3 regions of the Vibrio diabolicus genome follow, and region 2 is predicted to be linked to each of the others. Evidence: predicted binding sites of a transcription regulator. Region 2 holds the regulator's gene; each other region holds the start of a gene.
What was found. Region 2 encodes MetJ, which represses methionine synthesis genes. Its sites were predicted from a motif close to TTAGACNTNTANANGTCTAA; they were not measured.
Positions count from the first base shown of each region.

Region 1: metA (homoserine O-acetyltransferase MetA) is a predicted target of MetJ. The motif match lies at 6,587-6,606, and genes of this name have one in related genera.
Region 3: metN (methionine ABC transporter ATP-binding protein MetN) is a predicted target of MetJ. The motif match lies at 5,850-5,869, and genes of this name have one in related genera.

Region 1 is NZ_CP042451.1:1,798,173-1,808,971, forward strand. Features, by position in the region: gene FR741_RS08665 (LysE family translocator) at 1-483, opposite strand, end outside; gene FR741_RS08670 (carboxypeptidase M32) at 706-2,178, shown strand; gene FR741_RS08675 (LpxL/LpxP family Kdo(2)-lipid IV(A) lauroyl/palmitoleoyl acyltransferase) at 2,249-3,199, opposite strand; gene FR741_RS08680 (APC family permease) at 3,896-5,323, shown strand; gene FR741_RS08685 (DMT family transporter) at 5,398-5,733, opposite strand; gene FR741_RS08690 (DUF6559 family protein) at 5,907-6,293, opposite strand; gene metA (homoserine O-acetyltransferase MetA) at 6,634-7,575, shown strand; gene pilW (type IV pilus biogenesis/stability protein PilW) at 7,754-8,479, shown strand; gene FR741_RS08705 (phosphate/phosphite/phosphonate ABC transporter substrate-binding protein) at 8,749-9,678, shown strand; gene FR741_RS08710 (GGDEF domain-containing phosphodiesterase) at 9,678-10,799, shown strand, end outside.
Region 2 is NZ_CP042451.1:332,210-343,008, reverse strand. Features, by position in the region: gene FR741_RS01680 (bifunctional aspartate kinase/homoserine dehydrogenase II) at 1-1,862, opposite strand, end outside; gene FR741_RS01675 (O-succinylhomoserine (thiol)-lyase) at 1,875-3,038, opposite strand; gene metJ (met regulon transcriptional regulator MetJ) at 3,264-3,584, shown strand; gene FR741_RS01665 (malic enzyme-like NAD(P)-binding protein) at 3,697-4,974, opposite strand; gene bfr (bacterioferritin) at 5,178-5,654, opposite strand; gene FR741_RS01655 ((2Fe-2S)-binding protein) at 5,756-5,944, opposite strand; gene tuf (elongation factor Tu) at 6,276-7,460, opposite strand; gene fusA (elongation factor G) at 7,614-9,713, opposite strand; gene rpsG (30S ribosomal protein S7) at 9,789-10,259, opposite strand; gene rpsL (30S ribosomal protein S12) at 10,361-10,735, opposite strand.
Region 3 is NZ_CP042451.1:2,468,994-2,479,792, forward strand. Features, by position in the region: gene FR741_RS11775 (hypothetical protein) at 1-575, shown strand, start outside; gene treC (alpha,alpha-phosphotrehalase) at 677-2,362, opposite strand; gene treB (PTS trehalose transporter subunit IIBC) at 2,450-3,874, opposite strand; gene treR (trehalose operon repressor TreR) at 4,053-5,000, opposite strand; gene gmhB (D-glycero-beta-D-manno-heptose 1,7-bisphosphate 7-phosphatase) at 5,104-5,655, opposite strand; gene metN (methionine ABC transporter ATP-binding protein MetN) at 5,997-7,031, shown strand; gene FR741_RS11805 (methionine ABC transporter permease) at 7,021-7,698, shown strand; gene FR741_RS11810 (MetQ/NlpA family lipoprotein) at 7,731-8,540, shown strand; gene FR741_RS11815 (Zn-ribbon-containing protein) at 8,652-9,428, opposite strand; gene syd (SecY-interacting protein) at 9,431-9,976, opposite strand; gene queF (NADPH-dependent 7-cyano-7-deazaguanine reductase QueF) at 10,085-10,799, shown strand, end outside.

The DNA.
Region 1 (10,799 bases), 1.5 Mb from region 2:
AATAAAGTGCACGGATGCCATCATCATTGATTGAAGCAAAGGAGAACCTTCTGGATTCACAAACTGTGGCAAGAACGCCAAGTAGAAAACTGCCGTTTTTGGGTTCAAGACGTTAGAAAGAAAGCCCTCTCTAAAAGAGCGTTTGCCATTAAACACTTCATGAACCTGCTCAGTCACTGACAAACCATTCTTCGACGACATCAGGGCTTTTAAACTGCTCAGACCAAGCCAAATAAGATAAGCTGCACCAATCATTTTTACGATTTGGAACAACTCTGCAGATTGCGCCAGAATGGCCGAAATTCCAACCGCTGAAAAGAAAGCATGCACAAATAAGCCAAAGCAAATCCCTAAACTGGTTGTACATCCGTCTTTTAAACCCGCGCGACTGGTATTACGGATAACAAGGGCCGTATCTAAACCCGGCGTTAGCGTTAAAATAGTGATGGCAATAATAAATGCCTCAAAATTCAAGATATCCATATTATCGTGATAATTAATTGTTAATCCGTCATCAATACCGTCAATCCACGAGATTCGCAAGCTTCTTTTTTAAGAGAGCTATACAACTGAGTGAATTTATGGACAATGAGTGACGATTAATTGTTAATTATTAGTAAATTAACGCAGGTTGTTTCGTGCAACTCGACGTAAAGGACCCGTTATCGGGTGTTTAGGGAAAGAACAAAGAATAAGAGTAGTCACATGAAAGCATTTACAAAACTCATTGAACATTCCAAAAAAGTGGCAAACTTTGAGCACCTCTCTTCCATCATAGGTTGGGACCAAGCAGCGGTCATGCCATCTGGTGGCGCTGAAGCGCGCTCCAATGCTATGGCAGAACTTGATGTACACATCCACTCATTAATGACTCAGCCACACTTGGGCGAACTTTTCGCTCGGGCAGAAGAAGAGACGCTATCTGCAAGTGAAAAGTCCATCCTACGAGAAATGAAACGTGAATGGCAACAAGCTAACTTGCTACCAGAATCATTAGTTCAAGCTCAATCTCTTGCTGGCTCCAAATGTGAACATGCATGGCGTACGCAACGCGGAGAAAATGACTGGTCTGGCTTTGAAAAGAACTGGGCAGAAGTCGTCAAACTATCGCAAGAAGAAGCGCAAATTAGAGCCGAAGCAAACGGCACAACGCCTTACGATGCCATGCTTGATATTTATGAACCAGGCACAACGTCTGCATCGTTAGACACGCTTTTTGCTGACGTAAAAACGTGGCTACCTTCCTTGATAGACGAAGCGCTTGAAAAACAGCAATCAGACAACATCTTATTGCCAACTGCGCACTACCCTGCGGAAAAACAAAAAGCGCTGGGACTGGAAGTCATGAAGCTACTTCAATTCGATTTTGAACACGGTCGGCTTGATGAAAGTGTCCACCCATTTTGTGGCGGTGTACCAACAGATGTGCGTATTACAACACGTTATGATGAAAGCGAGTTTGTCCAATCATTGATGGGGATCGTCCACGAAACTGGCCATGCCAGATACGAGCAAGGGCTACCAAAAGATTTAGCAGGAACACCAGCTGGTCAAGCCCGCTCTATGGGAATTCATGAGTCACAGTCGCTCTTCTTTGAAATGCAAATAGGACGAAACAACGCATTTATCGACCACCTTGCTCACATGGCTTCCAAGCATTTTTCTGGGGATGAATTTGAAAAAGACAATCTAGCCAAAATCTACACTCGAGTAGACAAAGGCTTTATTCGCGTAGATGCGGACGAATTAACATACCCTGCCCACGTTATTCTTCGATACGAAATTGAACGTGATCTTATTAACGGTGCCATCAAGCATACAGACGTACCAGAGCTCTGGAACGAAAAAATGAAAGCGTATTTGGGACTCTCAACGGAAGGCAATTTCAAAAACGGCTGTATGCAGGACATTCATTGGACAGATGGAAGTTTTGGATATTTCCCGTCTTACACTCTCGGTGCGATGTACGCAGCCCAGTTCATGGCCGCAATGAAGCAAACAGTAGATGTGGACGCGGTTATTCGCTCTGGCGATCTGACGCCGATATTCGATTGGCTGTCGAAGAACATCTGGAGTAAAGGTAGCTTATTAACAACAGATGATCTCGTAAGAGAAGCAACGGGTGAAACACTAAATGCTAAGCACTTCCAAGCGCACCTAAAAGGCCGCTACTTGTAAATAGAAAAAGAATAGAACGTAAAAGCCCAAGGTTCGTATGTTCCTTGGGCTTTTTTAAGCTCTTTCTATGCTATGCCAAGCTAGGGATAAGTCTGGGCTTGTACAAACAATCCTCGCCTTCAGGTCTGGTTTTAAACCGACGGTGCAGCCACATATATTGGCTCGGACTTGCCATGATTGACGTTTCAACTATCTTATTCACGAAAACTGCCGCACCTTGAGGATCTTCTTTCGGGAAACCGTCGACTGGCGCACTAATCGTCAAGGTATAGTGTCCGTCTTTTCCTCTTACCATCGTAAAAGGCACGATGGCACAATCTGTCGAATCAACCAGCAGACTTGTACCTGTCGTCGTGCAAGCATTTTTAACGGCAAATAATGGCGCAAACGTTGAGCGTCGGTTTCCATAATCATGATCCGGTGCATACCAGACCCGCTCACCCGTTCTAAGCGCTTCAAGCATGGCTTTAACGTTCTTGCGATCAATAAGCGTACGATTAGAGCGAGAACGCCCCTTGTATTGAAAGTAATCAAAACACGGATTGTTGTTTGGGCGATAAACACCAGTTCCAGACTTTTTAATGCCAAAAGCACGAGCACCTAACTCTAAGTTCATCGAGTGTACGGCCAACATTAATGCCCCTTTGCCTGATTTTTCTAAAGCCTGGAGGTGCTCCATTCCTTTTATCGTAACGTGTTTGTTTACCCGTTTATCAGACCAAAACCATGCCATCGCCGTCTCAAATAGCGCAATACCTGTATTGTCGATATTGTCTTTTAAAATTGCTTCGCGTTGGCATTCTTCCATCTGAGGAAAGCAAAGTTCAAGATTGCGCCTAATCGTAACTTGACGTTTTTTCATGATTCGCATAGCTAAACGGCCAATGCCACGTCCTAATGCTAACTGAACTTTGAAAGGAAGGAGACTGAGTAAGTACATCACGCTGATGATAATTAAGGTTCCCCAGTAACGAGGCAAAAGAAATTCAGCCTTGAATTCAGGCTTTTGGTATTTATTCATGTGAGTATTGTCAGATGTGCCCATCTATAAGTGATAAAAACAATGATAATGGACTGCACTTTTATCATTGATAGCGCTAATAACATAAATTAAAGCGCGCGGATTCTATGGTTCTTCGACACACTACACAATAAGAACTTTGCAGAAATATGTAGGGGGATGAAAAAGCAGCAAAGATGAATCACCACGTTAACATCGATTGGAGTGATTAATCTACCGCACTTTCATAAAGTTTGGACAAACATAACTTTGTGTTTTCAATGCGCTAGATAATGGTGTTTTTTTAACCCCATAATGCAGCTATCATGAAAATAACAATAAACATGATAATCATTACCCTGAACAAGTAAGACAACTTTCCGGTGCCACCTTTTGGCGCTTGGTTACAGCATCCCATTGTGTTTCTCCATCGTTTCATTTCGATATGGCATTAATGTACTCCTTGACCTTAGGGGAAAGTCAAACCTTTACCTAAAGGTTCTAATTTATCGCTATAAGTGTTTATTTATCCGACATATCACTCGTTTATATCCCATGGAAATAAAGCGCGTTGTTTTCAGCTCATTTTCGGATAAATACATACCGTTTTTCGCTATATACCCACTATTTATGAGGAATCTACAATACGCGAGTCTTACTTGTAGCACGCTACTTTTACAACCTAGAAGCTGTGCGCTCATCCATTAAAGGTATCGAATGAGCAATATCGTTAAATCCGCCGTTAAATTGAGTGTTTTCTCTATCATCATGATCACCGTAACTTCGGTCGACAGCATAAGGAACATTCCTGGGGCGGCTTTGTTTGGTAGCCATGCCATCTCTTTCTTCTTACTTGCTGGGTTCTGTTTTTTTGTCCCTACAGCGCTAGTGTGTGCTGAGCTAAGTACCACTTATCCAGAGCAAGGTGGTGTATATCTTTGGGGCAAAGAAACACTAGGGCCAAACTTTGGCTTTGCCACCGTGTGGTATCAATACGCTGAAAATATTGTTTACTATCCACCTTTAATTTCATTCATTGTTGCAACGGGGGCCTACCCTTTTTTCCCAGACCTGGCGCAAAACAACATGTTTATGTTGGTGATGATTAATGTGATTTTTTGGGCGTTAACTTTAGTTAATATCTTTGGCTTGCGCCTCTCTTCCCTGATTACAAATGTATTCGGCACCCTAGGTTTGATATTTCCGATTCTATTGATTATCGGATTAGGCGGGTACTGGGCGTATACCCATCCTGGTGAGTCTCATATCTCGCTTCGCCACGTATCTGACTGGTTGCCGGACCTTTCTCAAGATGGGATCGGAGCGGGTTTTACTGCGGTAGTTCTTTCACTGACAGGCCTTGAAATCACGACCTCTTATGCAAGCGAAGTCGAAAATCCGCAAAAAGCCTATCCCAAAGCTCTGCTGATCTCCACAACCTTAATCTTGGTTTCTCTGACGGCGTGCTCACTGTCTATTTCTTCGGTCGTCTCAAGTGACCATTCTAGTTTGAGTGAAGGAGTGATACTTGCCTTCAAAGCTTTTTTTGATGATCTGCACCTCTCATTCCTGCTGCCTGTCATTGCCCTTGCTATTGTTTTTGGCACGCTTGCAAGCCTGAATAACTGGATAATCGCCCCAACTAAAAGTCTGCATGTTGCCGCAAAAGATAGTTTCATGCCGATGTCGCTCGCCAAAGAAAACCGCAACCAAGCCCCCGTCTCATTGTTGCTCTTGCAAGGCACGATTGTTAGCGTGCTCTCTTTGGTTTTCATTTTTGTTCCTAACGTCAATCAAGGCATGTGGTTATTGAATATCCTGATGACTCAGCTCTATATGGTGATGTACATCTGTATTTTTGTTAGCTTTTTGGTCTCACGCTACAAACACGCAGATATTGAGCGCCCATTTCGAGTTTCGGGCGGAAAAATAGGAATGTGTTTAGTGGCTGGGTTAGGCTTGATGAGTTGCTTGGTGACGATTGTTGTATCTTTTGACGTGCCAGCAGGAATTAGCGCAAAAACTGGTGCATATGCACTGATATTAGGATTTATCACATTTAGCCTCCCAGCGTTCGCCGCCGTGATGTATCGCAATCGAAAACATCGTCAACAAAGCAAAATGCTTGAGGTACTAGTAAGTTAACTATTGGATTGACATTAAAAAGCCGCAGCAATTTCTCGCTACGGCTTTTTATTTGGCATCACAAGTAGTGTTGGTTATCCGTGTCCTACAGTCTTGGATAACAGATTCACGATCATCACACCAGTGAGGATAAACCCAATACCAACAATCGCAGGCACATCTAGCCGCTGTCCATAAACAAAGTAGCCAACCGTAGCAACTAAAACAATACCCGCTCCACTCCATATGGCGTAAACAACCCCAACAGGCATCGTTTTTACCGTGACGGAAAGCAAGAAGAAAGCAATGCCGTAACCAATCAGAACGACTGTGCTAGGCATCATTTTCGTAAATTGCTCTGTTTTGGGAATATAGGAAGTGGCAATCACTTCACATACAATCGCGATCGACAGCGCCAACATTGGCGGCATAGAGACAAGCATTTTGAACATAAGGCATTAACGCTCAACAGAAATGTAACCGACAACACGTCCGGATAATTAGGTCGCGCATTATACCCAACTCATCTCTCGATGGAATACCTCTTACTCAAGCAGCTTCAAAATGCAGGATTCACAGCGTGATCACTTGAATATAGAGACATTCACACGCCATCGCTTTCACTCACTTCTTGATGAGTAAGCGACAGGCCTGCTTTTTCGTGCTGCCGGGCAATTTCAAAGTAGATGTGCATATCAATTGGCTCTGGTGTATTGAGCAGCATCTTGCCCACTTCTCGTTGAAAGTGACCATAATTACCTAACTCATCCGTCAACCCTAACTGCTCGTAAGAAGCTTCATTGGCAAACATTCCATAGGCATACTGATAATGACTTAGATCCTTGCTCTTATCATAACCAAGCTCTTGAAGGGCTTGATCAATTTCTTTCGGCGTATAAGTGTCTTTATCGCCAAACAAGCGCAATAGTACGCTAGGAACCTCTTGAGCGATGCTCTGAATTTTTGTCTTTCTTTTAAAAATACCGAACATAATGTCCTCCACTGACGATGTTTCCAAATACACACTTTAATGCATATTGGTGAGCTAATTGTTTTTAGTATGGCTCATTAATCTGAGACTTCCTTACAACGAAATCACTTTCGCATATTAACGTGATCACATAATTACCAGCAAATAGTACGAACAGCGTTTCAAACATATCTCATCAGAAACTCCGCTCTAGTCACAATTGTGTGACAGCTTCGAGCTCGGTTTACCATAATGTAAAGAGTAGATTGAAAAGTCATATTTCGTATCGACATCTAAACTTAATTAAGTTAGCTTTAGAAGTATAGACGTCTAGATTGACTATGCTTAGGGAGAGAAAGTCGTGCCAATTAGAATTCCAGATCAATTACCAGCCACCGATGTGCTAAGGACAGAGAACATCTTCGTAATGAGTGAAACGCGTGCTGCGAGTCAGGAAATACGTCCTTTACGAGTGCTGATCCTGAATCTGATGCCCAAAAAAATAGAAACTGAAACTCAGTTTTTGCGTCTACTCTCAAACAGCCCATTACAAGTCAATGTCGAGTTATTGCGCATTGATAACCGCCCAAGCAAAAATACGCCAACCGAACATTTGGATACTTTTTATCGTCAATTTGAAATGGTGAGAGATAAAAATTTCGATGGCATGATCATTACTGGTGCCCCACTAGGTTTGGTTCAATTTGAAGATGTCATTTATTGGGACCACCTAAAAACCATCATGGAATGGGCAAAAGATCATGTGACATCGACTCTTTATGTCTGCTGGGCAGCACAAGCAGGGCTGAAGTTGCTCTACGATCTACCTAAAAAAACGCGTAAAGAGAAACTTTCAGGCGTGTACCATCACCAAATTCATCATCAATTCCATCCTATGTTACGTGGGTTTGATGACACATTTTTAGCGCCTCATTCACGCTATGCCGACTTTTCACCTCACTTTTTAGAAGAACATACCGACTTAGACATCCTAGCCACATCGGATGTTGCAGGTGTTTATTTAGCTACAACAAAAGACAAGAGAAATGTGTTTGTTACTGGGCATCCTGAATACGATTCGCATACCTTACATAACGAATATATCCGCGATTTAAGCGAAGGCATGGAACCAGCCATTCCCGTCAACTACTATCCAAACAACAATCCTGATAATCCACCAATTGCCAGTTGGAGAAGTCATGGACATCTCCTCTTTTTAAACTGGCTGAACTACTGCGTTTACCAGCAAACACCTTATGATCTTGATCACTTCAGTGAAGACGCTTTTACTAAAGACGATTAACCTCAAAGCACGCAAACAAAGCGCTTATGATGCCTAAATGTAATATGTGAACCAAGCCGCCATATGGCGGCTTTTTCATACCAGTTTGCAAACCTGATCGCATAGTGTTTTTTCCTCAATAGGCTTTTGCTACGTAATTCATATCATGCTGGGAGATTCAGGGATGTAGGGACAAAGAATGAAAACAACAAAGCTCGGTGCACTACTATTAATCTCTCAGTTTGCACTTGTGGGCTGCGTGACGGTGAAAGAAGATGGTAGCCCTGTCGTTAAAGCCGATCCTGTAGCAATGGCAGAATCACGTATCGCACTTGGCCTAGGTTATTTAGAAGGCGGCAATATGATTCGCGCGCATGATAACTTGCAACAAGCCTTAACCCACGCACCTCAATACTATCGTGCTCAGTTATCGATGGCTCACTACTATGAAACGGTTGGTGAAGATGCTAAAGCCGAGCAAATGTATAAACGCTCTCTACGCCAACACACCAAAAACGGTAACGTGCTCAATAACTACGGCACCTTTCTTTGCAAGCGGGGTGACTTCGAGAAAGCCGATCAAATGTTTAATCGAGCCATTGAGCAACCTTATTACTATCTCATTCCGGCCAGTTATGAAAACGCCGCATTTTGCGCGTTGAAGTCACAAGATAAAGACAAAGCGAAATACTACTTCGCCCGAGCTATTGATCATGACCCTCATAGGCCAAAATCTATTTTGCAGCTAGCCAAGCTAGAAATTGATAGCGGCAATTACACTGAAGCCAGAATTCGATTAATGAGATTTAATCAAATGTATGGCGTTAAGAAACCCTCTTTACAGCTCATGATTCAACTTGAACGTGCAGCAGGTAATGAAGCACTCGAGAAAAAATATCAAAAGCAATTGGAGAGATTTTCTTAACACGACATCATGATAAAGAAGGTGTACTCGCTCACAGACACTACTGAACTTGACTAAGAATCCAGTGAATTAAAACCCACGGTGAAACATTCATCCTGTACATAAACTTCAAATTCGGTACTATTTGAACGGAATAAGTGACCAAGTCACGTTATAAAAGTGCGCTAGTAGAACGAAATTTGTACATCATACTGTTTCTACTATTGATTTGGGGCGCATTGATAAATGCTAAATATTACTGACATGCACCAGAAGGAAGTTGAAGCCGGATGAAACCTGCCTGCACTCTGTTATCACTCACTTTGCTGAGTTCGCCTTTTGTCGTCAGTGCACAAGAAAATATTGAAAAAACATTCACGTTTGGCATTGTTTCCAATAAAGCTCAAAGCAAAATCAAAAAGTCGACGCCTTTTACGCAGTACGTGACCAATGGTTTGGCCGGATACGGATACACCAAGGGTGCTGTAAAAGTATTTAAAAATTATCGCCAGCTCGCGGTGGCACTTGAAAATGGCACCGTTCAAATTGCAACAGCCACCCCCTTCAATGCAATGACCCTCGAGGCAGAGTCTGGTAGCCAAGCCATTGCCATACGCTGGAAAAAAGGTTTACAAAAATATCATACGGTATTCTTTACCCACAAAGAGAGTGGTATCGAGTCGATTTCTGACCTGCGCGGAAAAACACTTGTTTTTGAAAAGCGTACATCCACCAGCAGCTATTACTTACCCGCTATTACACTGCTTAATCAAGGGGAGAAATTAGAATACCTCCCCTCCTCCGATGACAAACCAGCCAAAGACAGTATTGGATATTTATTCCTTGACGAGCACTTGGCTCAATCGAATGAAATCAACCTTTCAGTATGGGTGTATAAGCAGAGAGTCGCAGCAGGAGCGTTCAGCAATTTCAATTGGAGCAACCCTAAAGATCTTCCAGAAAGCATGAAAGACAAACTAACGATTTTCGCTCGCTCGGTAGAAATACCTAGAGACTTAATTCTCGCCTCTCCGACCTTAAGTCAAGATCAGCAACATAAAATCACGTCAATATTGCTCGGTATGGAGGCATCTCAGCAAGGTGCTTTAGCACTTAAACAGTTCCAAAACACGAAAAAGATCACCGCTCTAACGCCAGAAATGTCCGCGTCTTTAAATACCGTTCGAACATCTATTCACTTGTTACCGAAGGTGGATTGATGTTCCACAAACTCTCACTCGAAACTAAATACATTTGCTCGACCATTTTTGTTGTCCTGTTTGTCGTAGTGATAAACCTCGCACTATATATGCATGGTTACGATACGTACTCAAATAACTTAACCCGCCAAATCACCGAGAACTCACAAGAAAAAACAGAGTCTTACGTCAAGCAAAAAGGATTGGTTTACGCAGGGTTATTATCAAAGCAACTTTTTGACCCACTCTATACGGATAATATCAGCCAAGCATACGAGCAGATTAAAGCAACATTAAGCCAACCAGATGTCTCGAAGATACACGTTGTTGATAATGAGGGGCTAATCTTTCACGACGGTACTACTCAGCTGAGTATGTTTGCCCAGCCTCATTACCGTTCTCGCTTTATTTTAAAAGCAATAGAAGAGTCTAGAATTCTCATTTCTTTTTCTAAACATCAATTAGAAATTGCGGCACCGATTCAGCAATCGAATATCACACTGGGCGCGGTGTATCTTGAACTCAACCTAGCACATCTATTAGAAGAGAAAGAACAAAACATTGCTCAAGTACAAGCGCTTACCTCAAACGATAAGCAAAAGATGTTTAACTTGCTGCTCACGATCAGTGCGATATCCGTTCTGCTCGGAAGTGCCATCGCGTATGCTTTGGGTCGCTCATTGATAAAGCCACTCAAACAACTTAAAGAACAATTTACAGAGTCAAATACTCAAGCACTGCCAATCACTGATATAAAAAGTAAAGATGAAGTAGGTGATCTTATTTCGGCGTATAACAAAATGTCGAACAAAGTGAACCGATACACAAGCCGGGTGGAGTTCATGGCGTATCACGACATTCTTACCTCCCTGCCTAACCGAGAAAAGTTGCTCATTGATATCCAAAAGCAAATAACGAACCGCAAATCACCCTCACTCGCGGTTGTTTTTATTGATCTGGATGACTTTAAACATATTAACGATAACTACGGGCATAGTATCGGGGATAAATTGCTAGGTCATCTCGCCTCTGAACTTCAAGGTCGTTTGCCGAGTTACTTCCAGCCTCTTTACCGTCTTTCAACCATCGTAAGCCGAGTCGGCGCTGACGAATTTGTGCTGGTCTTTCCATGCAAAGACAGT
Region 2 (10,799 bases):
ATACCCGATAGAGCAACGATCTCATCCCCACTTTCACGTAGATCTCGCACGGTATGGTTTATTGGTAACCCCGCACCAACCGTCGCGTTGTACAGCCAATAACGACCAATTTTAGCGAATGCATCTTGAACCTGATGGTAATACTGGCTATCAGCCGAACCCGCCACTTTGTTAGCGGAAATCAAATGAATGCCCTGCTGCGCAATTTCTACATAGCGCTGAGCTAAGTCTTTGCTCGCTGTCACATCAAGCACTACGGCTTCATCGTAATTTTTTAGCGCTCCTAAGTGAGTCAACCAAGACCCATCGTTTGCTAGGCCTTCATCATCAAATCGTTCAGCAACACTTGCTGCATCAATACCTTGCTCATCGAACCAGTAGGTTTGACTATCCACGACCGCTACAAGGTCAAAGCTCATTCCATGACGTTTTTCGAGTTCACCTTTTTGAGTTGCAAATAAATTTAACCAGCTAGAACCAATGTTGCCCTTGCCACATAAAGCCACCGCCACGCGCTTTTGCGCTTGGAACAACTGGCTATGAATCGTTTGAACCAACACTTCGGTATCAGTACGACGCAAAACGGCGACTAAACTCAGCCCCGACTCAGTTTCAGAAATAAATTCAACCGGAGAGTGTTTTAATTTCTGATAAAAACCAAAACAATGGTTGGCGTTTTTCGTAACGCCAGCGCCTACCGCCGCTAAGAGAGAGTAGCCTTCTTTGAGCTTAATCTCCGCTTCAACCGCAAGCTCTTGTAAGTGTTTCAGTGCGCCACCGGCAATTTCTGCGGTATACGCCAAGCGCAACGTGTGTTGATCGGGCTGTGCCTCAAATGCCAATGGCTCCAATTGCGCTCGCTGCAACGCTTGTAATACATCATTCTGTGTTTTTTCGAAGTCGTGCCCATGCATGAAAGACAGCTGCACCAATAAAACATCATCCAGCGAGGTAATAATTTTAGCGCCACGGCCAGACGCTAAGACACGCTCAATACGAGTAGAGCCCGATTCCGGCAGATAGCTACACTTGAGGTTGAGATCCATAGTACTTTGCGCCACAGGCTGAAGTGTACGACTGTGTAGGACTGGGGCGGCTAAACGGGCGAGTTCGCTGGCTTCATCCAATCGAAGTAACGGTAACAGACACGCGTCTGCCACCAAACGCGGATCGGCACTATAGACACCGGCAACGTCACTCCAAATGGTGACTGTGCTCACTTCAGCCAGAGCACCAATGACAGTTGCAGAATAGTCAGAGCCATTACGACCAAGTAAAATGGTTTCGCCCGCCTCGTTCTGAGCCATAAAGCCAGTAATTACCACACGTTTATGATTGTGTTGCGCGAGAACTTCTTTTATCAAAGGATATGAACGAGCGCGATCAACTTCAGGTTGAGTCCCGGCTTCCGCACGTAAAAACGCTCGTGCATCTTGTGCAACAGCGGGGATAGAACGTTGAGATAATAACGCGGCCAATAGGCGAGCAGACCAAACTTCTCCGTGTCCTAGTACCGCGGCTTTTTGCGCGCCAGTGAGTGGTGCTGTCAGCTCAGATAAGGTACTGAACTCATCATGCAGTAACGCTAATAGTTCTTCTTGTACTTCATTTTCCAACAAGTTTTCTATTAGCTCCGTTTGGAACTGCCTTAGGCTTTGAAGTGCTTCATGCGCGATTCGGCCATCTTTGTCTAGCCCTTCCTGGAACTCAATCAAGCGGTTAGTGGTTTTTCCTGCCGCCGAGACGACCACAAGATCATTTTCCGTCGAATACTCCTTAAGAATATCCACAACGCGTAAATAGCATTCTGGGTTTGCTAAGCTACTGCCACCAAACTTATGCAGCTGACGTTGTAAAGTCATTATTATCGTCTCCTATTGTTGGGCAGCTTTAGCGAATGCTTGCTCTAAATCTGTGATGAGATCTTGTGCATCTTCCAAGCCGACAGACAAACGCAATAGTTGATGCGACACCCCCGCTTCTGCAAGTGCTTCCTCTCCCATAGCGCGATGCGTCATGGATGCCGGATGACAAATCAAGCTTTCAACTCCACCTAATGACTCAGCCAATGAAAACAGTTGGAGCTCTTTAACGAACACTTTTAACTGCTCAAACGAACCGGCAAACTCAAAGCTCAGCATAGAGCCAAAACCAGTTTGCTGCTTTTTAGCAATGTCATGACCCGGGTGCTCCGGCAGGCTTGGATGATAAATGGTTTTAACTAACGCTTGCTTCTGGAGATAAGCCAGTACCTGCTGTGAACTCTCTTCATGCACTCGCATGCGAGCACCAAGTGTACGAATACCTCGCAGTGTCATGTAACTATCGAAAGGTGTGCCCGTTGCGCCAATACAATTGCCCCACCATGCAAGCTCTTCTGCATGCGCTTCTGTTTTGGTGATGATCACGCCACCAATCACGTCTGAATGACCGTTGATATACTTCGTTGTGGAGTGAATGACGAAATCTGCGCCCAAGTCCAAAGGCTTTTGGTACACGGGTGTCAAAAAGGTATTGTCCACCGCGACCAATGCCCCAACTCGCTTCGCTTTTTCACAAGTCTCAGAAATATCCACCACGCGAACCAGAGGGTTTGATGGGGTTTCTAACAAGATGAGTTTTGGTTTTTGTGCTAATGCTGCATCCAAAGCTTGCTCGTCTGATTGATCGACAAACTGAACCTTAAAATCACCTTTGTTGGCTCGGGTATTAAAAAGACGATAGGTGCCGCCATAACAATCGTGAGGAGCAATAATGAGATCATCAGGGCCAAGAAAAGCGGACACCCATAAATTTAATGCCGACGTACCGCAATTCGTGACAACCGCTCCTTTTCCAGACTCGAGTTCAGATAACGCACTTTCCAACAGTCCGCGGTTTGGATTTCCAGATCGCGTGTAATCATACTTAGGTACTTCACCAAAAGCAGGAAAACCATAGTTAGTGGAAAGATAAATAGGTGGAACGACAGCGTGATATTGGCTGTCTGATTCAATACCAGTGCGTACTGCAATGGTCGCAGGTTTGCGAGAGCTCATGGGTGTATCCTTTCACGGGTAATGACTTCTAAATAGGAATGCGCTATATCTAATGAGTAAAATAAAGTGATCAACACGCTTCCTTTGCTGTTCTGTTCACTTTACTCGTCAAAAAATGAGACGTCAACACTTCTAGACGTCTATATGTCTTTGCTTATGGCGGTAAATGCAGCTAAAATCAGCACCTAAATTATTTTTAACCGATTACATAAATGAAGGTGTGCAATGGCTGACTGGAATGGCGAATACATTAGCCCATATGCAGAGCACGGCAAAAAAAGCGAACAAGTAAAAAAAATTACCGTCTCTATCCCGCTAAAAGTTTTAAAAGTGCTAACTGATGAGCGTACTCGCCGTCAGATCAATAACTTACGCCATGCAACCAATAGTGAATTACTATGCGAAGCATTTTTGCACGCGTACACAGGTCAGCCACTTCCAACAGATGAAGACCTTCGTAAAGACCGTCCAGATGATATTCCAACAGAAGTAAAAGCACTGATGACGGAAATGGGCATCGAATTTGAGTCGTTTGACGAAGAGTAAAAAGCGAGACTGGAGGCTTCAGATAGCAATTCTTATCTCGAGCCAAAAGAATGATATAAAAAATGGGACGCGATTGCGTCCCATTTTCTGTACATCACATCTAATAGATATATTACTCTGCCATGTAGTTTTCAGGCATCTCGATACGAGCAACACCTGAATCAACTGCCGCCTGAGCCACAGCTTTTGCAACACGTGGCAGTAAACGTGAGTCCATTGGTTTTGGAATGATGTAGTCTGCACCAAACTCAAGCTTATCGACGCCTGCGGCCTTCAATACAGTTTCAGGTACAGGCTCTTTTGCTAGCTCACGAATCGCCTCAACGGCTGCAAGTTTCATTTCATCATTGATTTCACTTGCGCGCACATCAAGAGCACCACGGAAGATGAATGGGAAACACAATACGTTGTTTACTTGGTTCGGGTAATCACTACGGCCAGTCCCCATGATCAAATCATCACGAACAGCGTGGGCAAGTTCCGGCTTAATTTCAGGATCTGGATTCGAACATGCAAATACGATTGGCTTATCTGCCATCAGCTTCAACGCTTCCGCTGGCAATAGGTTTGGACCAGATACACCTAGGAACAGATCCGCGCCTTCAATCACGTCTTCTAATGTGCGTTTGTCCGTGTTGTTTGCGAATAGCTGCTTGTATTCATTAAGATCATCACGACGAGTGTGGATCACACCTTTACGATCCAGCATGTAAATTTTTTCGCGCATTGCACCACATTTAATCAGCAGCTCCATACACGCAACGGCTGCAGCGCCAGCGCCAAGACAAACGATCGTTGAGTCTTCAAGCTTCTTACCTTGAAGTTCGATCGCGTTCAGCATGCCTGCCGCCGTTACAATCGCAGTACCGTGCTGATCATCGTGGAATACTGGTACATCACAACGCTCAATTAAACGCTTTTCAATCTCAAAGCAATCTGGTGCTTTAATATCTTCAAGGTTGATACCACCAAAGGTGTCTGCAATGCTTGCAACAGTATCAACAAATTCATCGATCGTGCGATGCTTAACTTCAATATCAATCGAGTCAAGACCTGCAAAACGTTTAAACAGTAACGCTTTACCTTCCATTACTGGCTTAGATGCAAGTGGACCTAGGTTACCTAGACCTAAAATAGCGGTACCGTTAGAAATAACAGCAACCATGTTGCCTTTCGCTGTGTACTTGTACACGTTATCAGGGTTTTGTGCGATTTCACGCACTGGTTCTGCAACACCTGGGCTGTAAGCAAGGGCAAGATCACCCGCCGTTTCCGCAGGCTTTGTTAATTCGACAGCAATCTTCCCTGGAGTTGGATAAGCATGGTAATCCAATGCTTTTTGGCGATGTTCTTCTTCTGGAGTGGCTGCTTGGCGATTGTCTTCAGACATGGACGTTTCTCTTTTTTATTTTTAGGTAAGGGGGCATAAATTCTATCGGATAGAAATCAAACTTCATAGGCAAGATTGCGAGCAATATCCTTAAAAAGCCGATAATAAAAGAGATTAGACCAGATAGCGGGGATAAGCACCTGATTTTCGAGTCAGGTGCTCTTTTCTTCTTACAATTGAAGTACGCAAAATCCTGGACGTTATTACTCTTCGTCTACGTATTGCGCTTGGAGGTAGTTCTCAATGCCAGACATTTCAATCAAGCCAAGTTGCGTCTCTAGCCAATCAACATGCTCTTCTTCATCTTCAAGAATATCTTGAAACAGATCGCGAGACACATAGTCTCGAATGTCTTCAGCATAGGCAATCGCATCTTTTAAATCTGGAATAGCGGCCATTTCAAGCTTTAAGTCACACTCGAGCATTTCTTTAGTGTCTTCACCTATCATCAACTTGCCTAAATCTTGTAGATTCGGTAAGCCCTCCAGAAACAAAATACGCTCAATCAGATGATCGGCATGTTTCATCTCATCGATAGATTCGTGATATTCCTTATCTGCTAGGTGCTTTAACCCCCAGTCCTTATACATTCGAGCATGAAGAAAATACTGATTAATAGCGATGAGCTCATTTCCGAGCACTTTATTGAGATGTTGGATGATGATTGGATCGCCTTTCATGACAAAAACCTCTTCTTTAGCTTCATTTAAATGTAGAAGCAAATGAGAAGGTGTCAAAACGCTAGGCAAATAATTACTTAATTACTGCATGCTCACAGTAATTAGCTAGCTTGTTTGAATACCGTGTAACTGGTTTCCGCTAAAATATCCTTGGCCTGCCTGATGCACTTACCACATTGGCTACCCAATGCTGTGCATTTTTTGATTCCTTTAATATCCGTTACGCCTTCATCTATCGCCAACTTCCTAATTTTCTTGTCGGAGACCCCATGGCAAAGACAAACGTACATACTCAAAAACCTATTAAATTAACCTGTGGCAACCAATATAAACAAGAATAGTTCTTGTTACCAGTCGCATTGATGGGTCTGTTCAGAATATTTTGTTATATAGATTTGGTGACAGTAGGCCAAGATCAGAGAGTTAGGTGTTACGACCAAAGGTGTTGAAAAATAGAGCCGGTAATATTCTGTTTTTAAATTAAAAAATTAACGTATTTCCTACGAACACTTATAACCAAATATAATTTAGATATAAAAAAGGGAAGCCTAAGCTTCCCTTTCTCGATGCGCTTTCTTCATAAAGAAGAAGAGTGCAAGATTTCGTTTAATTCGTTATGAATTAGTCGAAGATCTTAGCAACAACACCAGCACCTACTGTACGGCCACCTTCACGGATCGCGAAACGTAGACCTTCGTCCATTGCGATTGGTGCGATTAGCTCAACAGTCATCTGTACGTTGTCACCTGGCATTACCATTTCTACGCCTTCTGGTAGCTGGATGTCACCAGTTACGTCAGTTGTACGGAAGTAGAACTGTGGACGGTAGCCTTTGAAGAATGGAGTGTGACGACCACCTTCATCTTTAGACAGTACGTATACTTCTGATTCGAACTTAGTGTGTGGAGTGATTGAACCAGGCTTCGCTAGTACTTGACCACGTTCAACTTCGTCACGCTTAGTACCACGTAGAAGTGCACCAACGTTCTCACCTGCACGGCCTTCGTCTAGAAGCTTACGGAACATCTCAACACCAGTACATGTAGTTGTAGTAGTGTCTTTGATACCTACGATAGCAACTTCGTCACCTACAGTTAGGATACCACGCTCGATACGGCCAGTTACTACTGTACCACGACCTTGGATTGAGAATACGTCTTCGATAGGCATTAGGAATGGCTGATCTACCGCACGCTCTGGCTCAGGGATGTAAGTATCTAGAGCTTCCGCTAGTTCAACGATTTTCGCTTCCCACTGCTCTTCGCCGTTTAGTGCGCCTAGTGCAGAACCTTGGATAACTGGTAGGTCATCACCTGGGAAATCGTATTCAGATAGAAGTTCACGAACTTCCATTTCTACTAGTTCTAGTAGCTCTTCATCGTCAACCATGTCACATTTGTTCATGAATACGATGATGTATGGGATACCAACCTGACGGCCTAGTAGGATGTGCTCACGAGTTTGTGGCATTGGGCCATCTGTCGCAGCAACAACTAGGATACCACCGTCCATCTGTGCAGCACCAGTGATCATGTTTTTAACGTAGTCCGCGTGTCCTGGACAGTCAACGTGTGCGTAGTGACGAGTTGGAGTGTCGTACTCAACGTGAGAAGTTGCGATTGTGATACCGCGCTCACGCTCTTCTGGAGCGTTATCGATAGATGCGAAGTCTTTAGCTACACCGCCGTAAACTTTAGCAAGAGTAGTACAGATAGCTGCAGTTAGAGTTGTTTTACCGTGGTCAACGTGGCCGATAGTACCAACGTTAACGTGCGGTTTCGTACGTTCAAATTTTTCTTTAGACACGATCGTGTTCCTTCCTAGTTATGATTCGTCGTGATCATTATTGATCGACGACGCGCCAGAAATTGTTATTTTATGCGCCAACGCCCGTTAGCGCAATATTTGGACGCCCTGATCTCGCAAAAAGTCGTAAACTTTTTGTAGTTCAATCGTCAATTAGTAACCACGCTCTGCAATAATTTTATCTGCGAAGTTTTTCGGCACTTCAGCGTACTCGTGAAACTCCATAGAGTAAGACGCACGGCCTTGAGTTGCAGAACGTAGATCAGTTGCGTAACCGAACATTTCAGATAGTGGTACTTGAGCACGGATGATCTTAAGACCAGCCACACCTTCGTCCATGCCTTCAATGATACCGCGACGACGGTTTAGGTCACCAACAACGTCACCCATCCAGTCTTCCGGAGTGGTTACTTCGACATTCATCATTGGTTCTAGAATCACAGGTTGTGCTTCTAGTGCACCTTTCTTGAATGCCATCGAGCCAGCGATCTTAAACGCCATCTCGCTTGAGTCTACATCGTGGTAAGAACCATCAAATAGTGTAGCTTTAATATCTAGTACAGGGTAACCCGCTAGAACACCACTATTCATTTGTTCCTCGATACCTTTCGATACCGAACTGATGTATTCCTTAGGAATCACACCACCCACGATTTCGTCTACGAATACGAAACCTTCGCCAGGTTCAGAAGGCTCAAGTTTGACCCACACATGACCGTATTGACCACGACCACCTGATTGACGAACAAACTTACCTTCAACTTCCGCTTTACCACGAATGGTTTCACGGTAAGCAACCTGAGGTTTACCAACGTTACAATCAACGCTGAATTCACGCTTCATACGATCAACGATAATGTCTAGGTGAAGTTCACCCATACCTGAGATCAGAGTCTGACCTGATTCGTCGTCCGTTTCCACGCGGAATGATGGATCTTCCGCAGCCAGTTTACCTAGCGCGATAGCCATTTTCTCTTGGTCTGCCTTAGAACGAGGTTCTACAGCAATCTGAATAACTGGTTCAGGGAACTCCATGCGCTCTAGAATCACTTTGTGGTTCTGATCACACAGTGTGTCACCTGTTGTTACGTCTTTCAGACCGATAGCAGCAGCGATATCACCAGCGCGAACTTCTTTTACTTCTTCACGCTTATTCGCATGCATCTGAACGATACGACCAAAACGCTCTTTCTTCTCTTTTACAGAGTTGTAAACAGCGTCGCCGGAGTTTACTACACCAGAGTAAACACGCATGAACGTTAGCGTACCCACGAATGGGTCAGTCGCGATCTTAAATGCTAGCGCAGAGAATGGTTCGTTGTCGTCAGCGTGACGCTCAACTTCATTTTCTCTTTCGTCAACACCTTTAATTGCAGGTACGTCAACTGGCGATGGCAAGAACTCGATCACTGCATCTAGTACCGCTTGAACACCTTTGTTCTTAAACGCACTACCACAAGTGGCCAATACGATTTCGTTGTTTAGTGTACGAGTACGTAGAGCTTGTTTGAGCTCAGCTTCAGTCAATTCACCTTCTTCAAGGTACTTGTCCATCAGCTCTTCGCTAGCTTCAGCAGCGGATTCAACCATGTGGTTGCGCCACTCTTCAGCAAGTTCGATCATGTCAGCTGGGATGTCTTCGTAAGTAAACGAAGTGCCTTGATCGGCTTCATTCCAGTTGATCATCTTCATCTTGATAAGGTCGATGACACCTCTGAACTCATCTTCCGCACCAACGTTCAGTTGGATTGGAACAGGGTTCGCACCAAGACGATTTTTAATTTGGTCCACAACGCGTAGGAAGTCTGCGCCCGCACGGTCCATCTTGTTTACAAATACCAAACGTGGAACGTGGTATTTGTCTGCTTGACGCCATACAGTTTCAGACTGAGGTTCAACACCAGATGAGCCACAGAACACAACCACAGCACCATCAAGTACACGAAGAGAACGCTCTACTTCGATAGTAAAGTCAACGTGTCCAGGGGTATCAATGATGTTTACGCGATGCTCAGGGAACTGTGCTTCCATACCACGCCAGAATGTAGTAGTCGCAGCGGATGTGATAGTGATACCACGTTCCTGCTCCTGCTCCATCCAGTCCATGGTTGCTGCACCATCGTGAACTTCGCCGATTTTGTGAGAAAGGCCAGTGTAGAACAGAATACGCTCAGTTGTGGTTGTTTTTCCTGCATCTACGTGAGCACAGATACCGATATTACGGTAGCGCTCAATAGGAGTTTTACGAGCCACGATTGTATCCTCTTACTAAGGTGTACCTTAGAGTATAGAAAAGTGCTGCGAGAGAACCTCGCAGCACAGAAGGTATTACCAGCGGTAATGAGCGAACGCTTTGTTTGCGTCAGCCATGCGGTGAACGTCTTCACGTTTCTTAACCGCAGTACCTTTGTTCTCAGACGCGTCTAGCATTTCAGCTGCTAGGCGTTGAGCCATAGATTTTTCACCACGCTTGCGCGCAGCTTCAACCAACCAACGCATAGCAAGTGCGTTACGGCGAACCGGACGTACTTCTACAGGTACTTGGTAAGTTGAACCACCAACACGGCGAGATTTAACCTCTACCGCTGGGCGTACGTTTTCAAGAGCTTCTTCAAAAATAGCTAAGTGGTCTTTACCAGACTTTTCAGCCATAGCATCTAGTGCAGTGTAAACGATTTTCTCTGCAGTAGATTTTTTACCGTCAACCATTAGGATGTTAACGAATTTTGCCAGCAATTCAGATTTGAATTTTGGATCTGGAAGGATCTTACGCTGACCAATGACGCGACGACGTGGCATGGATTTATCTCCGTTGTCTTCTTCAGGTTTTATCCAAAACTTTTCAGTTTTTTCAAAAAATTAAAAATAATTTAGTGTTTGGCCTTACTTAACGGAATCCATTAAGACTTAGGACGCTTCACACCGTACTTAGAACGACCTTGTTTACGGTCGTTAACGCCAGCACAGTCAAGTGCACCGCGAACAGTGTGGTAACGTACACCCGGAAGGTCTTTTACACGACCGCCACGGATTAGTACAACACTGTGCTCTTGAAGGTTGTGACCTTCACCGCCGATGTACGATGTAACTTCGAAGCCGTTTGTCAGACGTACACGACAAACTTTACGAAGTGCTGAGTTAGGTTTTTTAGGTGTAGTAGTGTAAACACGAGTACATACACCACGTTTTTGTGGGCACGCTTCTAGTGCAGGCACGTTGCTTTTAACAACTTGCTTTGCACGAGGCTTACGTACCAACTGGTTAATAGTTGCCATTAACTAGCTCCTGATTTACTTGAAAGTAAGCTTTGTGAAAAATCTATCCCCAACTACCATTGCA
Region 3 (10,799 bases), 1.1 Mb from region 2:
ACTATTCTGACGAACAGTACAACGACGATGAAGAGGGCAATACGCTTTATTTTGCAGGCTCTGATGGCGCACTTCATGAAGTCACCGATGCTTATTCCATTAACCAGCAGTTTGTTGCCATGCTGATGCACAGCAGCCCTATTTTCCGTCTCAACGGTGACGACGTAAAAGAGAAAAGCCCGAACATTGATATCGGTGAAGAGACCATATCTCTGCAAACCACTCTAACAGGCTACGCAGTTCACAACCTACTAGACAGTTTTGAAGATCATGAGTGGGTGCAAAACCTGCCAATGACAGCATCTTGCCAAGTGGTTTGGCAACAGCAAATCCGAGAGACTGGCGTACGTAAAACGTTCTCGATTTCAAGCAAGAAAATTGAAGCGGCGTACCTGACGGAAGAAAATACTTACAACCTAAACTGCAATGATATGGACTCAATGGAGTTCGCCACTTCGGCAGAACGTTGGTTTAACCCGAGCTTAGGTCTGATTGAGCAAATCGAGCTGCTAAAAGTACAACAAGTACAAATCAATGAAGAGAAAGTGCTGCTAACAGCAATTGAAACAAAATAAGCCTGTACTCCACAAGTATCTCGCATCTCAATAAAAAAGGCTTTGGGGAGCACACCAAAGCCTTTATCTCGAACATCAATCTTAGGGGGTGACACCCGAGTTTATTCTTCTATCAATAAAATACGAGTTTCGTAAGGTCGTAATACTTGATGGTTTGACGCGACTGCACTCGCTGAGTTTTGATAGTTGGATAGCAAGTTTTTCGCTTTATTCATATCAAAACGCTCTGGCAGAACGCATTCCACCTCTTCAGCGTAGTAGTTGTTGATACACAGCAGCGTTTGTTTGTCGTTCTGGCGAGCGTAAGCAAAAATGCGTTGATGCTCTGGCAATAAATCTTCATAACGGCCATCGGTGATCACCGGAACCTGTTTACGTAGCTCAATCAAACGTTTGTAGAAGTAGAACACCGAGTTCAAATCAGCAACCGCTGCTTCTGCGTTGATTTCAGAGTAATTCTGCGCCACTTCAAGCCACGGTGTGCCTTCGGTAAAACCAGCGTGCTTTTGGCTATTCCATTGCATTGGCGTACGTGAGTTATCACGCGACTTCTGCGCCAAAATCGCCATCATCTCCTCGTGTGATACACCATCGCGGTTAACCATGATGTCGTACATGTTGGTGCTTTCTACGTCGCGGTACTGGCTGATCTCAGTGTAACCTGGGTTGGTCATGCCAATCTCTTCCCCTTGGTAAACATAAGGTGTGCCTTGCATCATGTGCACTGATGCCGCAAGCATCTTGGCAGATTCAACACGGTATTGCTCGTCGTTACCTAATCGGCTCACAACGCGTGGCTGGTCGTGGTTACACCAGAACAACGCCCCCCACCCTTTGCCATTTAAGCCCGTTTGCCAATGGTTGAAGATCTGCTTTAACTGAATGAAATCAAAAGGCGCTTTAGTCCATTTTTCACCATTCGGATAATCGACTTTCAGATGATGAAAGTTGAACACCATGGATAGCTCTTTGCCGTCTAGCGAAGAGTATTGCTGGCAGTGCTCTAGCGTGGTGGAAGACATTTCACCCACCGTCACGCTGCCGTATTTTTGAAACACGGCTTCGCTGATTTCTTGCAGATATTCGTGCACGCGAGGACCATCAGTATAGAAACGACGGCCATCGCCAATATCATCGCTTGGGAAATCTTGTTGTTTAGAAATCAGGTTGATGACATCAAGACGGAAACCATCCACGCCTTTGTCTGCCCAGAAGCTGATGACTTCTTTGACTTCTTCGCGCACCACTGGGTTTTCCCAGTTCAAATCCGCCTGCTCTTTAGCAAAAAGGTGCAAGTAGTACTGCCCTGTCGCTTCATCCAATTCCCAAGCATTGCCTCCAAACTTCGATTGCCAGTTGTTGGGCTCTACGCCATCAACCGGATCTTTCCAGATGTAGTAATCACGGTAAGGGCTGTTTTTATCACCTAACGCAGATTGGAACCACTTGTGTTCTGTCGAAGTATGGTTGACCACGATGTCCATGATGATTCGAATGCCCAACTGATGAGCCTCTGACAACAGGGTATCGAAATCTTGCATCGTGCCGAACTCGGGGTTGACCGCGTAGTAATCGGAGATGTCATAACCGTTATCAACCATTGGAGACTGATACACTGGCGTCAGCCAAATCGCATCCACACCGAGATGTTTTAGATAATCCAGTTTAGAAATGATCCCTTTAATATCGCCCGTGCCTTTACTGCCGCTGTCACAAAAGCTTTTTGGGTAAATTTGATAGATGGTTGCGGTTTTCCACCAGCTCTCATCATGCTTGGTCATAGCCATTTCTAACACTCACTTACCAGTAATCGGAAACTTAAAATTTGAAAAGAAAAATAGGAGGAGGCAGCCAAGTCACTGCCTCAAATTGAATTACGCGTTTGCCGCCTCAAGCTCACCTTTCGCTTGTGCACGCTTATAAAGAAGTAACGTTAATGCAGCGGGTACCACCATCGCGACCAACATCGCCAGAGCAAAGATGCCCCAGAACTGCGGCTGGATAGATAAGATGCCCGGCAAGCCGCCCACACCGATACCGTTCGCCATGACGCCCGCACTACCACAGATAGCAGCAGCACATGCACTACCGATCATCGCACTCAACATTGGGAACTTGTATTTCAAGTTGATGCCGTACATCGCCGGCTCTGTTACGCCAAGGTAGGCAGAAATCGCTGCTGGCACTGAGATTTCACGCTCATCCTGCTTTTTACTGATGATAATGATGCCAACCACTGCCGATGCTTGAGCAATGTTCGATAGTGCAATCAAAGGCCAAATCGGCGTGCCACCTAATTCTTGCATCAACTGCAAGTCAACGGCGTTGGTTGTGTGGTGGATACCTGTGATCACAAGTGGCGCGTATAAGAAGCCGAAGATGGTTGAACCAATCATCGCAAAGTCACCCGTCATGGCTGCTTTTGCTGCGAATGCTACGCCGTCACCCAACATACGACCGAATGGGCCAATGATAGAGTGCGCAAGAATCACAGACACAATGATAGAAACAAACGGTACTACTACTAGGTAAAGGTAAGACGGAATGATGCGTTTTAAGCGTGTTTCGATAAACGCTAGTGCGATACCTGCTAACATCGCGGGAATCACCTGCGCTTGGTAACCGACTTTCTCAATCGCAAACAACCCAAAGTCCCACACTTCAGGTACTTGCTTACCAATCAGGTAGGCGTTCATTAACTGCGGCGAAACCAAAGTTACACCAAGCGTGATACCCAGAATCGGTGTACCACCGAGCTTTTTCACGGTCGACCAACACACACCAACGGGTAGGAAGAAGAAAATCGCTTCACCAATTAACCATAGGAATGAGTGAACAGTCGCCCAAAACTGACTGATTTCCGTTAGGGTTTGACCATCAAACATTTTGATGTCGCCAATCACATTACGGAAACCAAGAATCAAACCACCAGTAATGATCGCAGGCAACAGTGGTACAAAGATTTCTGCAAGGTGGGAAATACCACGCTCAACGATATTCATGTTTTGGCGAGCAGCATTCTTGGATTCGTCTTTGCTCGCTTCACTTTTACCGCTTAGCTCGATCAGTACTTTGTAAACCTCATCAACTTCAGTGCCGATGACGACTTGGAATTGACCTGCGTTGGTAAAGCAGCCCTTCACCATCGGTAATGCTTCTAACTGTTTTGTATCTGCTTTGTCCGTATCGTTTAGAACAAAACGCAAGCGAGTTAAACAGTGGCTTACACTGGCAATATTGTCCGGCCCCCCGACCAGCTCAATAAGACGCTCCACGTCTTTACGCGCAATCTTACTCATAACTTTGTCCACCCTGTATTGGATACATTCGATTCATCATTTTATTTTTTTATAAATGGGAACATTCCCATTTCTTAATTTTAATATTGCCACTCAAAGACAAAAAACAAAATGGGAACAGTCCCATTAATTGAGAATGATCACAGTATAATTTTAGAGCAAATCGTTGTAGTGTGGATTAGCGGCAAATAGGTTGTTGAGTGAAGTGAACGACTTCTTCATCGCCATTTAATTGATTAATCAGCATTTTAGCGGACTTTTCACCCGCAAGGGTATAACCAGGATCGACACTAAATACTTTAGGGAAAAGGAAAGAAAGCAACTCGTTACCACCCACGCCTGTCACGACCACGTCTTCACGACCTAACTCTTGAAGACGCTTGATTACGCCCAATGCAATGGTATCGCTGGCACACACAATAGCTTGCGTGTCTGCTTTCAGAACGTGGTCCACCAACTGATAAGCACTTTCATGGCTAAGCTTACCGGTTTGGAAGCAAGGCGTAAGTTGCTTGCGCTGACACCAAGCTTTGTAAGCATTTAAACGAGCCAAGCCTGTGGTTTTATCTTCGGGATCAACACCAATATAAGCAATGCGAGATAAAGATTGCTGCTCAAGGTGAGACAAAGCCATGTCTATCACGCCTTGGTTATCATAATTGATGGAAGAGACGTTATCGGTATCCATCGCAATCACCACAATGCGATTGCCCCACTCGGCTAAGGCTTGCTCATCGCATCCAGTAAACCCAAATACAATCACGCCATCCACATTGCGACGCTTAAGCACACTCAAGTGCTCATTGGTTTTGTCTCGGTCAAACTGACTCTCCATGATCACCGCATCATAACCAGCGGAATACAATGCATTGAGCATTGTACCAACAGCACGATTTTCGGATGGTGAGTCCAGACGGGAGATGATAACACCAATGACTTTTTGGCTACCGCCACGCATTGATTGCGCAGATTTGGACGGTACATAACCAGATTCACGAATGATTTGCTCTACTTTCTCTCGCGTTTGAGGTTTCACTTTTGGATCGTTAGTAAGCACACGGCTTACTGTTGATTTGCCAACGCCTGCCAATTTCGCGATATCAAGAATAGTGAGTTTTTTGCTCATAAGTGATCAAACTAGAGTGGATGAATGCTTAGGTGACTGAACTTTAACAGTAATAAGAGAAAAGGGAAGCAAACGCTTCCCTTAAATATGCGAATTGTGCAGATTATTTCTTTAGATATGCAGGCACGTCAGCAACACTATCAAGCACAACCGTTGCTAATGCTTCGCCTTGCTCAGTAACAGGCTTACCTGTGCGCACCAAAATCTTGGTACCAACGCCCGCGGCTTCTGCTGCCATCATGTCTTCGGCTTTATCACCAATCATCACAGATTTTTCCATGTCGATTTTCAAGAAGTCGCGAGCAGAGATAAACATACCAGGTTTAGGCTTGCGGCAATCACAATCCTGCTTGTAATCGCCAATGCCATGTTCAGGGTGATGTGGGCAGTAGTAGATACCATCAAACTCAACACCATGATCAACAAAGTTCCAGTCCATCCATTGAGTCAGAGACAAGAAACGGTCTTCACTGAATTTACCACGTGCGATGCCCGATTGATTCGTCACTAGCACTAAGAGGTAACCTTGATCTTTCAGCGCTTTCGTCGCTTCAAATACACCATCAATGTACTCAAAATCATGTTCGTCATGAACGTAGCCGTGGTCAACGTTTATCACGCCATCACGATCGATAAAAACAGCAGGTTTTGCCAAAACATATTTCTCTATTAACTCGGTTTAATCAGATTATTACATACCTTATAAACTTCAACACTATCTAATTCGTTCTAGGCCTCGACAAAACAGTTGATTTGTTGGGCAAGAATCGGTAATTCTGAGTGGGCTCTCCACTTATCTTCTCCTCGTAACTTACTCCTCATTCTCTTCAAAACAGAACATCCATACATTTAGACGTCTAGACGTAAAAATATCTATTGACTTCATTCTGGTTAACCCATAGCATCAACTGAGAAGTGAGATAAAGCTCAACATTAAGTTCTGTCAAAGGCCGTTTTTGACAGCGAAGTTCCCCGTATCTTTGGGCAGGTTGAAACATGATAGAAATAAAAAACGTCAATAAAGTGTTCTACCAAGGCAGTAAGGAAATCCTTGCCCTGAAAGACATTAACCTACACATCGCCAAGGGCACCATCTTCGGTGTTATCGGTTCATCTGGTGCTGGTAAAAGTACGCTGATCCGCTGCGTAAACATGTTAGAAGCACCAACATCTGGCTCCATCATCGTTGATGGCATTGATTTAACAAAACTCAGCAAAAAGCAGTTGGTCGAAACGCGCCGTAACATCGGCATGATCTTCCAGCATTTTAATCTGCTCTCGTCTCGTACTGTGTTTGATAACGTGGCGCTACCACTGGAACTGGCAGGCAAAGACAAATCGCAAATCACAACAAAAGTCACTGAGTTACTAAAACTTGTTGGCTTAGCCGACAAACACGAGAGCTACCCATCGAACTTAAGTGGCGGCCAAAAACAACGTGTGGCGATTGCTCGCGCATTGGCATCCGATCCAAGCGTACTACTGTGTGACGAAGCCACTAGCGCACTGGATCCTGCAACGACTCAATCTATCCTTGAGCTATTGAAAGAGATCAACCGCAAACTCAACATCACGATTCTACTGATTACCCACGAAATGGAAGTGGTAAAAAGCATCTGTCACGAAGTGGCGATCATCGGTGGTGGTGAGTTGGTGGAGAAAGGCACCGTTGGCGATATTTTCGCGCACCCTAAAACGGAGCTGGCGCACCAATTCATTCGCTCAACGCTGGATCTATCCATTCCTGAAGATTACCAAGCACGTCTGCAAGCAGAGCGTGTTGATGGCAGCTACCCGTTGGTTCGCTTAGAGTTTACTGGCGCAACCGTCGATGCACCGTTAATGTCGCAAATTTCTCGTAAATACAATATTGATGTGAGTATTTTGAGCTCCGATCTTGATTACGCTGGCGGCGTGAAATTCGGCATGATGGTCGCAGAGCTATTTGGTAACGAAGAAGATGATAACGCAGCATTGGAATACCTGCGTAAGCACAACGTAAAAGTAGAGGTACTTGGTTATGTCCTTTAACACAATTTCTGAATGGCTGAGTTTAAACAGCAAACTACTTTTAGGTGCAACGTGGGAAACGCTTTACATGGTTGCGGTTGCCGGATTAGTCGGCTTTGCCGTGGGTATTCCATTAGGCGTAATCCTCCATATTACTAAGAAAGGCGGCCTACTTGAAAACACCAAACTAAATAGCAGCTTAGGCGCTGTCGTTAACATTGGTCGTTCTGTGCCATTCCTCGTCCTGATGGTTGCGATTATTCCAGTGACAAAAATGCTAGTTGGAACCTTTATCGGTACAACCGCAGCAATCGTCCCACTGACTATTGGTGCCATTCCGTTTGTTGCCCGTCTTATTGAAGGTGCTTTGTTAGAGGTACCAACAGGCTTGGTGGAAGCGGCACAATCAATGGGGGCGACACCAACACAGATCATCACAAAAGTTCTACTACCTGAAGCAATGCCGACTATTGTTAACTCAGTAACGATCACCTTAGTCACTCTCGTTAGCTACTCGGCCATGGCGGGCACGGTAGGCGGCGGCGGCCTCGGCGACGTAGCCATCCGTTACGGTTTCCACCGCTACGATGTAACTATCATGGCTGTGACTGTCGTGATGCTGATTGTTCTAGTACAGATTATTCAGTCTATCGGTGACGCAGTGGTGCGCCGTGTAGACCACAGATAAGCATTGAAAATACAAATTATAAGGAGATAAAGATGAAATTTAGCCTTAAAGGTCTTTTGACTGTAGCAACAGCCGCTTCTGCTCTTGTTCTAGCGGGTTGTGGCGACAAAGAAGTAGACGTAAATAAAGTAAAAGTTGGCGTTATTGCTGGTGCTGAAGCACAAGTTGCCGAAGTGGCAGCTAAAGTAGCAAAAGAAAAGTACAACCTAGACGTTGAGTTAGTAACATTTACCGATTACGTAACGCCAAATGCCGCTCTGGATGATGGTTCAGTAGACGCGAATGCGTTCCAACATAAACCATACCTAGACCAACAAGTGAAAGACCGCGGCTACAAACTGGCTATCGCGGGTAACTCATTCGTTTACCCTATTGCTGGTTACTCTAAGCAAGTGAAGTCAATCGATGAAATCCAAGATGGCGCACGCATCGCAGTACCAAACGATCCAACAAACCTAGGTCGCTCACTGCTGCTTCTTGAGCAACAAGGTTTGATTACGTTACGTGATGGCGTTGGTCTACTCGCTACAGTACGTGACATCGTAGGCAACCCTAAAAATATCGAAATCATTGAGTTAGAAGCGCCACAACTTCCACGTTCATTGGATGACGTAACGCTATCTATCATCAACACCACTTACGCAAGCTCTATCGACCTATCGCCAGAGCGTGACGGCGTGTTCGTTGAAGATAAAGACTCACCATACGTAAACCTAATTGTTGCTCGCGAAGAAAATGTTAATGCGCAAAACGTACAAAACTTCGTAAAAGCTTATCAAACGGAAGAAGTTTACGAAGCGGCAAAAGAGCTATTCAAAGGCGGCGTAGTGAAAGGTTGGTAATCCCACTTTTCTAAACCGTACTGAAAATAATAGTCTGAACATAAAAGGGCTGATGTGAAAACATCAGCCCTTTTTATTTCTCTATCTAACCATTTAACTAACCTCAATTAGTTACTTTAGGTGGTCCCAAGAGATATTCGACACGATTCGGCAGTCATCACACTTAAAGTGAAATATGTCATGTAGTGGCTCATCGAGTAGCCACTCTCCACCGCATTTTGGGCACTTGCGCGCTTTCTCGCTCTCCAGCGACTGACCGCCCACGCGATACTGGTAATAGTATGTTGGAACCTTGGTGATGTATTCGATACGACCTCGCAAATCCCAACCTCTGCGGAACAACACGCTGTCTACATCGCAAATCTCGTGCAGCGCCGCATGCTCTGCACGGCACCCGCCAGCCATTTGGATTTCATCGCACGCTTGCCATTCTGTCTGCCATTTGATGACGGCTTTATGGTCACCATTTAGCGTCGGCTCATTGCGATACAAAGGAATCGGCAACAACGTTTCCCCACTGCGCAATGGCGAACACGTATGAACATAAGTCGTGTACAACACTTGCCAGCTAGGTGTCTCTTCTTCGGCCGCTTGTTCTGAATTTAAATCACGGCCAAGCATACGCATTTTCGGTGCAAGCAAAGACGCGTCTGACAAACGGTTCATGCACACTTTGACAAAATCTGAGTGATAACGTGGATGCAAACTGTCTTGCTCTGGGCAAACGACACGAACATAAAACTCGCCATCTCCCATCACTATCGGGAATTCACGGCCTAGTACTTGGCCGTTGTAACGCAACGCATCCATCAAGCCATTAATGGCTTTGTCTACCGCGCTGACGGTGGTGTTATCAAAACACTCAAACTGCAACTCAACAACGTACATATTTAGACAGCGGCCTCTAACTTGCTCAAGAACTCAGCCAATGAATCCGCCAGCACATCGCGTTTAGACGTACCTAAACGCTCTAAAATCACATTACCAGTGAGGTTACAAATAGAGATTACATCCATTTCCTCATCTGTCGCCGCGATAAATACCGTTGGTTTAAGTTTCAGGCGACGTTGCGTCACCAAATGACCAAGAATATTTTCTTGTAGGCGCACAAAATCATCATCGCTCCACACTTGCAGCAGCGTCAACGAATTACCTTGCCAAGTTGCCTCCATATCGGCGCTGTATTGAGAACCATAAAAGGCTTTTACATCATCTTGCAGTGACAACTCAATCGCATTTTCCACATTAGTGAAATCGGCCATTTCATCACGTGCGACCGCTTTCCAAAGCACCTTTCCATCACGCTTCTCTTCGACACAAGGAGAAACAAGATCTGCAAGCTCTTCACTGCTTGGCAACTCATTATATTTAGCTTGCCAAGCTTGTTGGTAGCGCAGGCTGAACTCTTGTAGCGCCTGAGTAACGTTTTGGGTCATGAAGGTCTCCTCATTCCTTATTTATCAGATAGCCGTGTTTGCCGGATGGCAATTGACCAGCGGATTCAGTAAAATTCTCGCCATTCTAATCGAAAACGACCACAAAGTATGAGCAAATATTCTGACGCTAAAGAGCTTGCTGGCCTAACACTAGGTAAAAAGACCGAGTATGCGAACCAATACGACCCAAGCTTGCTGCAACCAGTTCCTCGTAGCCTAAACCGAGATGACCTTCAGTTAGGCGAAAGCCTTCCTTTTATGGGCCACGACATTTGGACGCTGTACGAACTCTCTTGGTTAAATAGTAAAGGCTTACCACAAGTGGCCGTTGGCGAAGTATACATTCCAGCCACCAGTGCAAACTTGATTGAGTCGAAGTCTTTCAAACTGTACTTAAACAGCTATAACCAAACCCGCTTTGCAAGCTGGGAAGAAGTTGAAGAACGTTTAACGCAAGACCTATCTGAATGTGCCGGTGAAAAGGTGTTGGTCGAGGTGAACCCGGTTACTCACTACACCAATCAGCCTATTGTGACAATGGAAGGCGAATGCATTGATGACCAAGACATTGACATCACCAGTTACGATTTTGATGCCGATTTGCTTGAAGGCGCAGCAGGTGAAGAGCAAGTGGAAGAAATCCTACATAGCCATCTATTGAAGTCAAACTGTTTGATCACCAATCAACCCGACTGGGGCAGTGTAGAAATTCGCTACCAAGGTGCGAAAATAGATCGCGAGAAACTGCTGCGTTACTTGGTATCTTTCCGCGAGCACAACGAATTTCACGAACAATGTGTTGAGCGTATTTTTACGGATCTAA